3 regions of the Arthrobacter sp. K4-10C genome follow, and region 2 is predicted to be linked to each of the others. Evidence: riboswitches for the same ligand, from Rfam matches in the RefSeq annotation. Region 2 holds a riboswitch; each other region holds the start of a gene.
What was found. Region 2 has a riboswitch for S-adenosylmethionine ahead of AC5RUU_RS12500 (DUF1737 domain-containing protein). Riboswitches for the same ligand answer to the same signal wherever they lie in the genome.

Region 1: it holds a riboswitch for S-adenosylmethionine, as region 2 does, so the genes downstream of both, AC5RUU_RS14375 (aminotransferase class V-fold PLP-dependent enzyme) here and AC5RUU_RS12500 (DUF1737 domain-containing protein) in region 2, are expected to answer to the same signal.
Region 3: it holds a riboswitch for S-adenosylmethionine, as region 2 does, so the genes downstream of both, metX (homoserine O-acetyltransferase MetX) here and AC5RUU_RS12500 (DUF1737 domain-containing protein) in region 2, are expected to answer to the same signal.

What each region holds. Positions count from the first base shown of each region.
Region 1 is NZ_JBNHFI010000009.1:205,069-209,351, reverse strand. It holds gene AC5RUU_RS14385 (metal-dependent transcriptional regulator) at 1-396, opposite strand, end outside; gene AC5RUU_RS14380 (class I SAM-dependent methyltransferase) at 440-1,198, opposite strand; gene AC5RUU_RS14375 (aminotransferase class V-fold PLP-dependent enzyme) at 1,267-2,685, opposite strand; SAM riboswitch class IV at 2,724-2,837, opposite strand; gene hisN (histidinol-phosphatase) at 2,999-3,811, opposite strand; gene rsgA (ribosome small subunit-dependent GTPase A) at 3,860-4,283, opposite strand, start outside.
Region 2 is NZ_JBNHFI010000008.1:59,508-63,790, forward strand. It holds partial or broken gene AC5RUU_RS12480 (HNH endonuclease signature motif containing protein) at 1-531, opposite strand, end outside; gene AC5RUU_RS12485 (DUF1905 domain-containing protein) at 613-936, shown strand; gene AC5RUU_RS12490 (O-succinylhomoserine sulfhydrylase) at 933-2,141, opposite strand; gene AC5RUU_RS12495 (rhodanese-like domain-containing protein) at 2,142-2,552, opposite strand; gene AC5RUU_RS12500 (DUF1737 domain-containing protein) at 2,549-2,827, opposite strand; SAM riboswitch class IV at 2,841-2,955, opposite strand; gene AC5RUU_RS12505 (hypothetical protein) at 3,198-3,452, opposite strand; gene AC5RUU_RS12510 (aminodeoxychorismate lyase) at 3,697-4,283, opposite strand, start outside.
Region 3 is NZ_JBNHFI010000002.1:238,095-242,377, reverse strand. It holds gene AC5RUU_RS03745 (winged helix DNA-binding domain-containing protein) at 1-1,127, shown strand, start outside; gene AC5RUU_RS03740 (hypothetical protein) at 1,141-1,641, shown strand; gene metX (homoserine O-acetyltransferase MetX) at 1,678-2,793, opposite strand; SAM riboswitch class IV at 2,806-2,922, opposite strand; gene AC5RUU_RS03730 (bifunctional o-acetylhomoserine/o-acetylserine sulfhydrylase) at 3,044-4,283, opposite strand, start outside.

The DNA.
Region 1 (4,283 bases), on a different contig from region 2:
ACCATGCGGGTCGCGGCTGGGGTCCCCGAGCCTGGCGGCAACGCGCTCAATGAAGGTGTCCGAAACAGCGTGCTCCAGCAGTTCGGCTTCGTCGTGGACTTCATCCCAGCTGTAGCCGAGCTGCTGGACCAGGTAGGTCTCAATCAGGCGGTGGCGCCGGACCATGGCCAGGGCTAGCCGCAGGCCTGCATCGGTGAGCGTGATGGCGCTGTACGGCTTATGGTCAACAAGGCCCTGGTCCTTCAGCTTGCGGACCATTTCCGACACGGAGGAGTTGGCGACCCCCAGCCGCTGTGCCAGTTGGGAGGACGTGATGGGTTTGTCCTGCCATTCAGTGAATGAATAGATGACCTTGACGTAGTCCTCGATGGAGGAGGAGGGCGCGCTGGTCTTCACAAAACCAAGCCTACCGGGTGCCCCTGCAGCGCGGCGGAACCGGTCATGCTTTGAGTGCCCGCCAGGACAACGTCAGGTAGGGCAGCTTGATCTCCTCGTCCAAGGCGTGCCCCAGATGCTGGTGCAGGTACCAGTCAAGATTCGCGAGGACCTTGGCCCGGGTGTCCTCGCCTGAACGCAGGTAGTAGCTTCGCGATTTGGTGAGTTCGATCAGGTCGCTGGTGCTGACGTTGTCTTGCCAATGCGTCACATGGCCTTGCAGCTGCCCGAACTCCGGACCCACAAGAGGCCGGTGCTCCGGTTTATAGACGTCTCCGGCATGCATGATCCGGGAGAGCCGGTGTACCCAGGGCACGGTGGTGTCCAGCTGGTTCCAGACAAGCCCCAGCGTGCCGTGCGGGCGCAAGACGCGTGCCAGTTCGGTGCTTGCCGCCAGCGCGTCGCACCAGTGCCACGCCTGGGCAACCGTTACGACGTCGAAGGCGGACGACGGCAGGCCCGTCGCCTCAGCGCTTCCCAGGACAGCAGTGGCGTCCGGGCAGTGCACCTTCAGCTGGTCGAGCATGTCCGCAGACGGATCGACGGCGGTGACGGCCAAGCCGCGGTCCAGCAGCAATTCGGTGAACTTGCCGGTGCCCGCACCGGCATCCAGCGCGTCGCGTGCCCCCGCAGGAAGGAGCCAGTCCACAGATTCCGCAGGATAACCGGGCCGCACACGCTGGTAATGCTTGCCGCCGTGCTGGAAGCTTTTGCCCAGCTCCCGGCGCCGCCCGTGATCAAGCTTGGGGCCACCCCGAACCACGTGCGGCCTCCTTCAGTCAATGCCCTGCGGTAACTTCCGAATTTACCGCATCGCCGTGACGGGACGGATCAGCCGTCGATGCAGGGCGCGGCACCGGCGGTGCCGGGCGTGTTGGGAGCCCAGTGCGGGTACGTGCGGGTGTCATGCGCGGGAACCCAGCGGCCCTCGTCCACCACGTAGTCCCAGCCCAGCCCCTCACGGCGGAGCTTGGCGATGCCGGCCAGGAGCCGCTCCGCGTCTTCAAGACGGGAACCGACACCGAAGCTGGCACGGAGCGAGCCCGAGGGCAGGCCCAGCCGTTTCAGCAGGGGATGGGCACAGAAACGCCCGTCCCGGAGCCCCACGCCGTGCTCAGCCGACAGGTACGCTGCAACGAGGCCGGCGTCGTAGCCCTCAACGGAAAAGTTGACCACGCCAATGGTGTCTGTGTCCGCGTTGGTGTCCTTGAAGATCTGGTGGACGGTTACGCCGTCGATCTTCTGCAGGCCCTCAACCAGGAAGGAGCGGATGGCGGACTCGTGGGCGTGCCAGCGGTCCTGGTCCAGCCCGGCGATCACCTGCGTGGCGCGGGCCAGGGTGGCTGCGCCCAGGACGTTGGGGGAGCCGCCCTCGTGGCGGGCCGGGCCCGTGGCCCAGCTGACGCCGTCGAGCCTGGCTTCCTTGACGGCGCCGCCGCCGGCAAGGTGGGGGATCCCGGCGTCGAGCCAGTCCGGACGCCCCACCAGGACGCCCGTCCCGAACGGCGCGTACAGCTTGTGGCCGGAGAAGGCGATGTAGTCCACGTCGTCCGCGCTGATGTCAACGCGCCGGTGTGGCGCCAGCTGCGCCGCGTCCACCACGATGCGGGCGCCGTGCTGGTGGGCGAGCGTTGCCAGGACCCGGATCGGGAGGATCTCACCCGTGACGTTGGACGCGCCGGTGATGGCCAGCAGGCTGACGCCGCCCTGTTCCAGTTCGGTGCGCACTGCCTCAATGGTTCCCGTGATGGTGTCGGCGGCAACAATGCTCCGGTGGGGGACGCCCTGCCACGGCAGCAGGTTGGCGTGGTGCTCGATGTCGAGGTACAGGACATCGCCCGTGGGCCGGCCGTCGCTGAGGGGCAGGCACCCGGCCAGCAGGTTGAGCGAGTCCGTGGTGTTCCGGGTGAAGATGACGGAGTCGTCCGGGCGGCCGCCCACAAAGTCGCGGACAATGCTGCGGGCGTTCTCGTACACGGACGTGCTGATCTGCGATGCGTACCCGGCGCCGCGGTGGACGCTGGCGTAGAAGGGCAGGATCTCGTTGAGGTAGGCGGACACCACCGAGAGGGCCGGGGCCGACGCTCCGTAGTCGAGGTTGGCATAGCGGACGTGGCCGCCGGAAATCAGCGGCGCCTGGATTTCCGCGCCCGTGACAGCGGCCAAGGGACGGCCTGCCACGGCCCGGCGCTCATCGAATACAGAATCGGCGGTAATTGCGGCGTTGGGGGAGACGGTGGCAGTTGTCACAGAGACCTCACTTCAAAACAGGACTCCGGTATCAGTGGAATCCGCGCTTGCCGCATCCGCTCCGGACCGGCCTGGTCGTCACCCGGGGCACCCCACCGCGAATGGAGGGTTGCCGGCCAGCAAACCGGGGTTTTGCGCTGGCACTCGTGACCTGGTTAAGAGCGTAAAACATGGGGCGGCCAGGATTGAAGCCGGTGCAATTGTTAAGGCATTTGTTACGCGCGGCTGGAAAAAGCGGCGTTCCGTCGAAGAATACGACGGCGGACGCCCCTTTTCGGAGACGTTCGCCGTCGAATGTTCGGTTGAGCAGGAGCTAGAGCAGGTCGTCCAGCCCGGGGTTCAGCCGCTGCAGCACCTCGGAGTGCAGGATCGAGTTGGTGGCCAGGGCGTTTCCACCGAACGGGCCGTCTTCGCCTTCCAGCGAGGTGAAGCGCCCGCCCGCCTCCACCACGATCGGCACCAGGGCCGCCATGTCGTAGAGGTTGAGCTCCGGTTCGCAGGCGATGTCCACCGAGCCCTCCGCCACCATGCAGTAGGACCAGAAGTCACCGTAGGCGCGGGTCCGCCAGACCTCCTCGGTGAGGCCCAGGAACTCGTCCAGGTTTCCGCGTTCCTTCCAGCCGCCCAGGCTCGAGTAGGACAGGGAAGCGTCGGACAGGCTGGAAACATTGGAGACCCGGAGCCGGGTGGCGGCGGCAAGGGAACGGCCCATGTAGGCGCCCATTCCCTTGGCGGCCCACCAGCGCTTGCCCAAGGCAGGGGCACTGACCACGCCGACCACCGGCTCGCCCTCATCAACGAGGGCGATCAAGGTGGCCCAGACCGGCACGCCGCGGACAAAGTTCTTGGTCCCGTCGATGGGGTCGATGATCCACCGGCGCGAGCCGTGGCCGGTGCTGCCGAATTCCTCACCAAGTACTGCATCCCGTGGCCGGGAACGCGAGAGCTGGCCGCGGATGGCTTCTTCGGCGGCCTTGTCCGCGTCCGTGACCGGCGTCAGGTCGGGCTTGGTCTCCACGTGGAGGTCCAGTGCCTTGAAGCGGCTCATGGTCTGGTCATCCACGGAGTCGGCCAGGACATGGGCCAGGCGCAGGTCATCGTTGTAGCTCGAAGCGGGTTGGATCATGGTTCCAAACTACCGTCTGCAGGCGGTTCTGCTGGGAGATCGGCTTCGTCAGTTGACGCTGCCGAGCTCCTTTGCCTCCTGCGCTTCCTCCCGTGGATCCGCTCCGAGGAGCCGGCGCAGGGACGCCAGCCGTGCCTCGCCGGTGGGGCCGGCATGGCCGGCGGCCACCCAGGCATCCAGGCCGCAGTCCACTGCGCTTGCCGTGTGCTTGCAGCCGCGTTCACAGGCGTCGGTGCCCGGGGCGAGGTCAGGAAAGGACCGCAGGATCCGGTCCGGGTCCACGTGCGCCAGGCCGAAGGAACGGATTCCCGGGGTGTCGATGATCCAGCTGCCCGCCGGTGCGTCTGCCAGCCGCAGGGCCAGTGCCGACGACGACGTGTGCCGGCCCCTGCCCGTTACCGCGTTTACTCCGCCGGTGGCACGCTCGGCCCCGGTGAGCGCGTTGACCATGGTTGATTTTCCGACGCCGGAG
Region 2 (4,283 bases):
CCAGGAAGCGTGCCTCCAGGGCCGCCAAACCCGCAGCGTCCAGGCCCGTGGCCTCGTCCACCAGGACCTGGGCGTTCTGCCACGACACCGCCCCGGCCTGCAACGCATCCAAAGCCGCCGGCAACGAGCCGTCAACGCACCCGCCGCACCGACCAGCGCACCCGCCGCCCGCTCCCCGATCGTCAGGACGCAGGCGACCTCCGCGACCACAGCCATCTGCTGCCCGGCCGCCCACTGGGAACTGCAGGCCGGTTCCTCCAAGGCAGCGGCAGCCTCCGCGTATCCGGCCACCAGCCGCACCTTCACCGCGGCAGCCGCAGCCTCGATCCTGGCAATCAGCGCCAACCCGTCCAAACAGTCGCCGGCATACCGCCGCAACGGATCAACACCATCAGCGGCTACATCATCGGAAACCGCGCCCGGACCACCGGCCACAACGCCAGCAACCCCTTCAACAAAACCAGCCACCAACGCCACAGCAGCAGCAATACCGCCACCACCTCCCGCGTCCGTGACCGCTTCCGTGTTCATACTCAAAGCCTGGCAGGAGGGTACGACATTTTGGGGTGAAGAGCCGTGGCATAAAGGAAGGCGACGTGCCATACTCGGCGCGTGACGCCGTCGTACTCCTTCCACGCCGAGCTCTGGCTCTATCCCGGGGAAGCGGCCTGGCACTTCCTCACGCTGCCGCCGGATGTGGCCGACGATATCGCGGAGCAAAGCGCCACCAGTAACAAGGCCTTCGGCTCGGTCAAGGTGACTGTGGAAATTGCAGGCCACAGCTGGCAGACGTCGATTTTTCCGGACAAGAAGATGGGCTCGTACCTGCTGCCGGTGAAGAAGGCAGTGCGGGACAAAGCCCGGATCAGCGCGGGCGACGGGGTGGACGTCCGGCTGGAGCTCCAGCCGGACGATGCCCCGCGGGGTAAAAGCTAGATCTGCTTCAGGGCCTGTTCGAGGTCGCGGATCAGGTCCTCGGCGTCCTCGAGCCCGACGGACAGGCGCACCACGCCGTCGCTGAGGCCGATGGCAGCCCGCCCCTCCGGCCCCATGGCGCGGTGCGTGGTGGTGGCGGGGTGCGTGATCAGGGACTTCGAATCGCCCAGGTTGTTGGAGATGTCGATGATCCGCAGCCCGTCCAGCAGCGCGAAGGCGGCTTCCTTGCCCGAGCGGCCGCCGGACGGGGCGAGCTCCAGGGTGAGCACCGTGCCGCCGGCGCGCATCTGCTTCGCTGCAAGTTCGTACTGCGGGTGCGACTTCAGCAGCGGGTACTTAACCCAGCTCACGGCAGGCTGCTGCTCCAGCCATTCAGCGAGCCGGAGGGCGGTGGCGGAGGAGTGGTTGACGCGCAGCGCCATGGTCTCCAGGCCCTTGGTCAGCACCCACGCGTTGAACGGCGACAGCGACGGGCCGGTGTGGCGCATCAGCTGCTTGACCGGGCCCTCAATGTACTCCTTGGTGCCCAGGATGGCGCCGCCCATGACCCGGCCCTGGCCGTCGATGTGCTTGGTGCCGGAGTAGACAATGACGTCGGCGCCCAGCTGGCCGCAGCGCTGGAGCAGGGGAGTGGCAAAGACGTTGTCGACGACGACGGTGGCCCCGGCAGCGTGCGCAAGGTCGCTGACCGCGGCAATATCCACGATCTCCTGCATGGGATTTGAGGGGGATTCGAAGAAGACCGCGGTGGTGGGCTGGGACAGGGCAGCGCGCCACTGCTCCAGGTCCGGGCCGTCCACGAACACGGTTTCCACACCCCACCGCGGCAGGATTTCGTTCAGGATGACGAAGCACGAACCGAAGAGCGAGCGGGCGGCAACCACGCGGTCCCCGGCAGCCAGCAACGCACCCAAGGCGGTGAAGACGGCGGACATGCCGGACGCCGTCGCAAAGCATGCCTCGGTGCCCTCCAGCAGGCGGAGCCGCTCCTGAAACGTGGCCACCGAAGGGTTGCCGTAACGGGAGTAGACGAAGCGCTCGTCCTCGCCGGTGAAAGCGCGTTCTGCAGCGGCGGCGGACTCGTACACAAAACCAGAGTTGACGAAAACTGCTTCGGACGTTTCCTGAAAGTTGGTTCGGTCCAGCCCGCCGCGGACGGCCTGGGTATCGGGGCTCCAGCCGGCGGCGTCGTTATTGAAGGTCACTTAGTTCTTTCCCAGGTTGGTCGGCAGGCCGCGGTTCTTCCAGCCGTTGACGGTGCGTTCGCCGTAGCGGTCCGGCTCGCCTTCGAAGCCCTCCAGGACGTTGTAGGAGGTGAAGCCGGCCTGCGTTGCTGCGATGGCGGCCGAGATGGAGCGCTGGCCTGAGCGGCAGATGAACAGCAGTTCCGTGGTCGAGTCTTCCGGCGTCTGCTGGCTCAGGTCCTTGAGGAAGTCCGGGTTGGGGATGCCGCCGGGGAACGTCCACTGGATGAACAACGGATCGTTGTCCGTGGCCTTTGTGTCCGGGATGCCGATGTGGGCCCATTCGCCCTCGGTGCGCACATCCACCAGGATGGCGCCCTGCTCAAGCTTGGCCCAGGCTTCCTGCGGCGTCAGGTCTCCGGCGTAGCTCATGCGTGGCCCTCGCCGTCGAACTCGAGGTCCTCGTTGGCAGCTTCAAGGTCGTCAACAGCGGTGGCGACGGCGGCGTCCGCGGAGGCGATTGCGGCCGGCAGCACCACGGCCTGGGCCACGATGACGCTGGTGCCGTTGAAGGTCACCGCCGGGCTTCCGTGCAGCACATAGCCTTCAGCGAGTGCGGTTGAGATCCGCTCACAGAATGCACGGTCGTCCGGGCCGCTGATGAGGCGGTAGGACAACTTCTCTTCAGGGGCGGGGGCGTCAGACACGACGGATCTCCTTCTCTCACGCTTGCAGCTCGAATCGGTCGATATGCCGAGTATTCACCTGAGGCACCCCGCCGCGAAAGGAGGGTTGCCGACCGGCCAGTCAGGGCTTGGCGCCGGTACTCATTACTCCCCAAAAACGTAACATCTGACGACCACTGCCGCATCGCCGTCGTCGTCATGTTGCGTAACTGAAGTGAATACGCTGCTTGGGCGGCAGATGGGCCGGCGCCCGGCTGGTTGCGCCGGAGCAAGAACCGTTTCTGTCTGTCATGCCACTTTCACGTCAACTTCGCACACGCGGGTCTTAGCGGCACATGAAAAGCGGCGTGAACCGCAGGCTTTCGCCCCGGTTCACGCCGCTCCTTCCTGGCTAGACCAGGCCCGGATAGCTGGCCATGATGTAATCCGTGGCGGCTGGGCCCTTCATGCGAAGGCAGTTCCGGTCCGGATTGATCCTGTCCCCCATGGCAGCCCAGAAGCTGTCCTCTGTATTGAGCACCTGCTGGTTGATGAAGCACCAGCTGGTGTAGAGCCCGTACAGGCGGTCACGGTCCAGCGTGGATTCCGAGGCTTGGTCCAGGTAGGTGGCTTCACGGAGAAAAATATCGAACTGCGAATGTGCCATGACGGCTTCCCTTCGCTAAGTGCGGTGGCGCCGCCGTTCGGCTACAGCAGCAGACCTCACATGCCGTGCACGGGGCAATGGAGTGGAACCGGGTCCTTTGGAAAGTTGGAAAGGAGGACCCGCAGCGGGATTGACGCCTATCTACAGTGTAGACTGTACGCGTAGACTCCGTATCAGGCAAGCGTCTGGAATAACTCGCCGGTACCCCGCTTTGACATGAGCCTTTACCGTTCCCGGGTAGCCGTTACTGGATGCCGGCGAAAAGCTCACTCAGCTCGGCGGTGAGCTCCTTCTGCAGCGAAGGCGTCCCTATCTCCTGGCCGTCAATCCGGTTTACCGGGGCGAGCAGGCGCACGCTGGAGATCAGCCAGACGGCGTCGGCGTCCAGCAGGTCCTGCGGCACCAGCGGCCCGTAACCCAGCTCCCAGCCTGCCTCTTTGGCGGCCTTGAACAGCGCGCCCTGGGAAGTTCCCGCCAGGATCCCGCTGTCCAGCTGTGGCGTGACGAGGCGCTTGACTGTTGTGCCGTCGTCGGACTTCTCTACATGGGCCAGAAGCACAGTGGACGTGGGGCCCTCCAGGACGCGACCATCGGAGGAGAAGAAGATGACGTCGTCGGCGCCCTGCTTGTGGGCGTGGCGGAGCGCCGCCATGTTGACGGCGTAGGAGAGAGTCTTGGCGCCGAGCAGGAGCCACGGAGCGCGCTCGGCAACGTCACTGTCATAGCCGCGGTCAAGGAGGATGACGTCGATGCCGGTTTCGCGCTGGCGGCGGCCCGCCGCTCCAACTGGAGAAACCTGCACCCAGGCCGTGGGTGCAGCGGCGCCCTCCA
Region 3 (4,283 bases), on a different contig from region 2:
TGCTTCGGGAACCGGGCGCCGAATCTCCCGGGGCGGCTCTGCGGAAGCTCCTGGCGGTGCAGGCACAGGAGTTTGCCTACGCGCGCTGGAGCCTTGCCCAGCGGGTTTCGGCCCACGGGCGTCCGGCCGCGACGGCCGCCGATATTGAGCAGGCTGTGGCGGAAGGCACGATCCTGCGCACGCACATCCTCCGGCCAACCTGGCATTTCGTCCACCGGGACGATCTCCGCTGGCTTACCGCGCTGTCCGCACCGCGGCTCCAGCAGTTGAATGCGTTGACATACCGCCGCACCGGGATCGATTCCGCCACGGCCGGGCAGGCCGGAGAGGTGCTTGCCGGGGCGGTCGCGGGCGGCAACCACCTCACCCGCGACCAACTCGCCGCCAAGCTGCGGCCAGCCGGGCTTGAAGCCAAGGGACTGCGGCTTGCATACATCATCATGCATGCGGAGATCAGCGGTGTCCTGGCAAGTGGCAGGCCTGTCCGCAGCCCCGGGGGCGCACTCAAACAGACCTATGCACTTTTTGACGAACGGGTCCCGGCAGGCCCGCAGCCAGCACCTGCCCGTGGGGAAGCACTGGCGGAACTTGCCTTCCGCTACTTCACCAGCCGCGGGCCTGCCACCGTCCGGGATTGCGCCGGCTGGTCGGGACTGACCGTGACCGACGTCCGGAAGGGGGTGCAGCTCACCATGGAGGCACGGCCCGGAGCCCTCGCCGCAACGGCGATTGACGGCGTCGTGCATTACTACGCTGCCGGCGCCGGGCCTGGCCATGGAATGGAATCGGGCAGCCCGGCACCGCGGCCCCGGATTGACCTGATCCAGTGCTATGACGAATACGTCATGGGGTACTTCGCCACGAGGCACTACATGGGCGGCGGTGCCCCCTCGTTTCCGTTTGCCGGCGAGCCGATCCACGTGGTGCTGCTGGACGGGCGGATGGCAGGGTCCTGGCGGCACAGGCTGCTTCCCGGCCGGTGCGAACTGGACATCCGCCTGCCCCGTTCCGCTGACACTCCGCCGCTGGCGGCCGCGGTCCAGGAGGCCATAGACCGGTACGCCGCCTTCACCGGAGTCCCGGCCATCCGCGTGCCGTCCGGGACTAAGCTTGAAGGACACACATGAGAGGCGCAGCACCGTGAGCAACCTGTTTTTCTGGATCATCATCCTGTCACTCCTGATCCCGGTGGCCATGCGGATGTACCGGAAATCCGTGGCCCGCCGGAACTATGACCAGAGCTTCCCCGGCCGGTACCCCGAACAGTTCCCCGGGCAGTTTCCTGGCTCCGCGGGTCCGCAGAGCAAGCAGCCACGCGACGGCTACACGCAGCAGGACTACTTTGCCGGCGGATTCCGCCACCTCGAGCGTCCGCAGCCCATGGACAATCCGCTGCCTCTGCCCAACCAGTACGGGCCGCCCCCGGTGCCGCCTGCGGGAAACGGGGACCGGGCATCCCAGGAACCGCCGTTCCAGCAGCCGGTCCCGGAACAGCCTGCCGCCCCCGCCACTCCCCCGGCTCCGTCGGCTCCGCAGGGCTACCGGGCCCGGAAGCTCGCCGAACTGGACCAGCAATACAGCAACGGTGAGCTCTCTGTGGAGGAGTACATGACCCGGCGCGGCGAGATCATGAACGGCTGACCGGCCCGGGTTCAGCCAGGAAACCTGGGCCAGGGCTCAGACCAGGAAGCCTGTCCGCAGCTGGTGACCCAGCTGTCCGATCTCGGTCAGGAATCCGTCGTGCCCGATAGGCGCCTCGATGAGGTGGACGTCCACGTCCCCTGGAAGCGCCCGGGCAAGTTCGCGTGACTGCGAGGGAAAGTAGAGCCGGTCCGAGTCAACTGCCGCAATGAAGAAACGGGCGTCGGAGCGGGCAAGTGTTTCGGCCAGCGTGCCACGACCCCGGCACACGTCGTGGCTCATGAGCGCCTCGGTGATGGCGATGTAGCTGTTGGCATCAAAACGCTTGACCAGTTTGTTGCCCTGGTGGTCCAGGTAGCTCTCTACCTGGTACCGCCCGCGGCCTGCAAGGCACTCGCCCTGCAGTGGTGATTCGGGAGCCTGGGGCGCCCGCCCGAACCTGCCTTCCAGCTCGGCGGCGGAGCGGTACGTGATATGGGCGATGCGGCGTGCGAGGGCCAGGCCGTCCTCCGGGAAGGGTCCGCCGTAATAGTCGCCGCCGTTGAAGTTGGGGTCCTGGCGGATGGCGAGGGTCTGGGCCTGCGCGAACGCGATCTGTTCCGCCGTGCTGGCGGCGCCGATGGAAATGACGGCGCAGCGCTGCACCCGTTCCGGGTAGGTGACAGCCCATTCCAGTGCGCGGGCGCCCCCCAACGAGCCGCCGAGGACCGCGTACCAGCTGCCGATTCCGAGCTGGTTTGCCAGCCGGGCCTCTGCCACGGTGCTGTCCCGCAGCGTCACCAGGGGGAAACGGGAACCCCACGGCGTTCCGTCCGGGGCGGTCGACGACGGCCCCGTGGACCCGTAGCAACCGCCCACGATGTTGATGGAGACCACGAAGAAGCGGTCCGTATCAACGGGGGCGCCGGGACCGGCCAGTTGTTCCCACCAGCCGGGCTCGTCGCTGTCGCCGCGCGTGACGTGGGTGCTGCCGGTCAGGGCGTGCTCAACCAGGATTGCGTTGCTGCCGTCCGCATTGAGCGTGCCCCAGGTTTCATAGGCGAGGGTGACGTCCGGCAGGTAACCGCCGGCTTCCAGTTCCAGTCCTCCGATGGAGGCGTAGCGGACGATTCCGTGTTCGGGAACGGTGGTACGGGTGACGGTAACCGTCATGGCAAGACCTCTTCTACGCGCTTGCCCACCGGCGGTATGACCGGCAGGCCAGGTCTTCACCCGGGGCACCCCACCGCGGAAGGAGGGTTGCCGGCCAGCAAGCCGGGGCTGTCACTGGCACTCATGACCTGGTTCGAGTGTACGAAACACCACCCGCCCCGGGCCAAGAGTGTGACTGGTTATGACTTCCCCGGCTTGCCGGCACCGGCCCGCCACCCGCCGTCGGATGGTGCTCCCGGGAGCATCCGGCTCAGGCGCCCGGCGCCTCCTTGGCGGCACGGAAGCCGGCCTCAAGGTCAGCGAGGATATCGTCGATGTGTTCCAGGCCCACTGAGAGTCGGACAAGTCCCGGGGTCACACCGGCGACCGCCTGCTGTTCCTGGGAGAGCTGGCTGTGCGTGGTGGATGCCGGGTGGATGACCAGGGAGCGGACGTCCCCGATGTTGGCCACGTGCGAGTGCAGTTCCAGGGCGTCCACGAACCGCTTACCGGCCTCAGCCCCGCCACCCAGGTTGAAGGCGACGATGGCGCCGGTCCCCCGGGGCCCGTACTTGCGGCCGCGCTCGTACCAGGGGCTGGAGGGCAGCCCTGCGTAGGCGACGGATTCGACGTCGTCACGTCCTTCCAGCCAGCGGGCAACTTCGACGGCGTTGGCCACGTGACGTTCCACGCGCAGGCTCAGGGTCTCAAGGCCCTGCGCAATCAGGAAGGCGTTGAACGGCGACACCGCCGAACCAAGGTCCCTCAGGAGCTGGACGCGGGCCTTGAGGATGTAGGACAGGTTGGCGCCCAGGGCCCCGCCCTCGCCGAGGTCGCGGCCATACACGAGGCCGTTGTAGGTGGGGTCGGGGGTGTTGAAGCCGGGGAAACGTTCCGGGTCCTTGCTGAAGTCGAACTTGCCCGAGTCGACGATGACACCTGCAATGGCTGCACCGTGGCCGCCCAGGTACTTGGTGGCCGAGTGGACCACGATGTCCGCTCCCCATTCCAGCGGCCGGATCAGGTACGGCGTGGACAGCGTGTTGTCCACGATCAGGGGCACTCCCGCCTCGTGGGCGGTGCGGGAAACGCCCTCAATGTCCAGCACGTCCTGCCGCGGGTTGGATACCACCTCGGCGAAGAAAAGCTTGGTGTTCGGCTGCACTGCCTCGCGCCAGTGGTCCAGGTTGTCCGGGTCCGCCACGAAGGTGACCGAGATGCCGAACTTCTTCAGGGTGTGGGCGAACAGGTTGTAGGTCCCGCCGTACAGGCTGGGGCTGGCAACGATGTGGTCACCGGCCTCCGCAATGTTCAGGACAGCGAACGTCTCCGCCGCCTGCCCGGAGCTGAGGAGAAGCGCGGCGAGGCCACCTTCAAGGCTGGCGATCCTCTGCTCCACGGCGTCCTGCGTGGGGTTGCCGATGCGGGTGTAGATCGGGGCAAGTTCCGCGAGGGCGAAACGGTTCGCGGCACTCTCGGCGCTTGGAAAGACGAAGGACGTGGACTGGTAG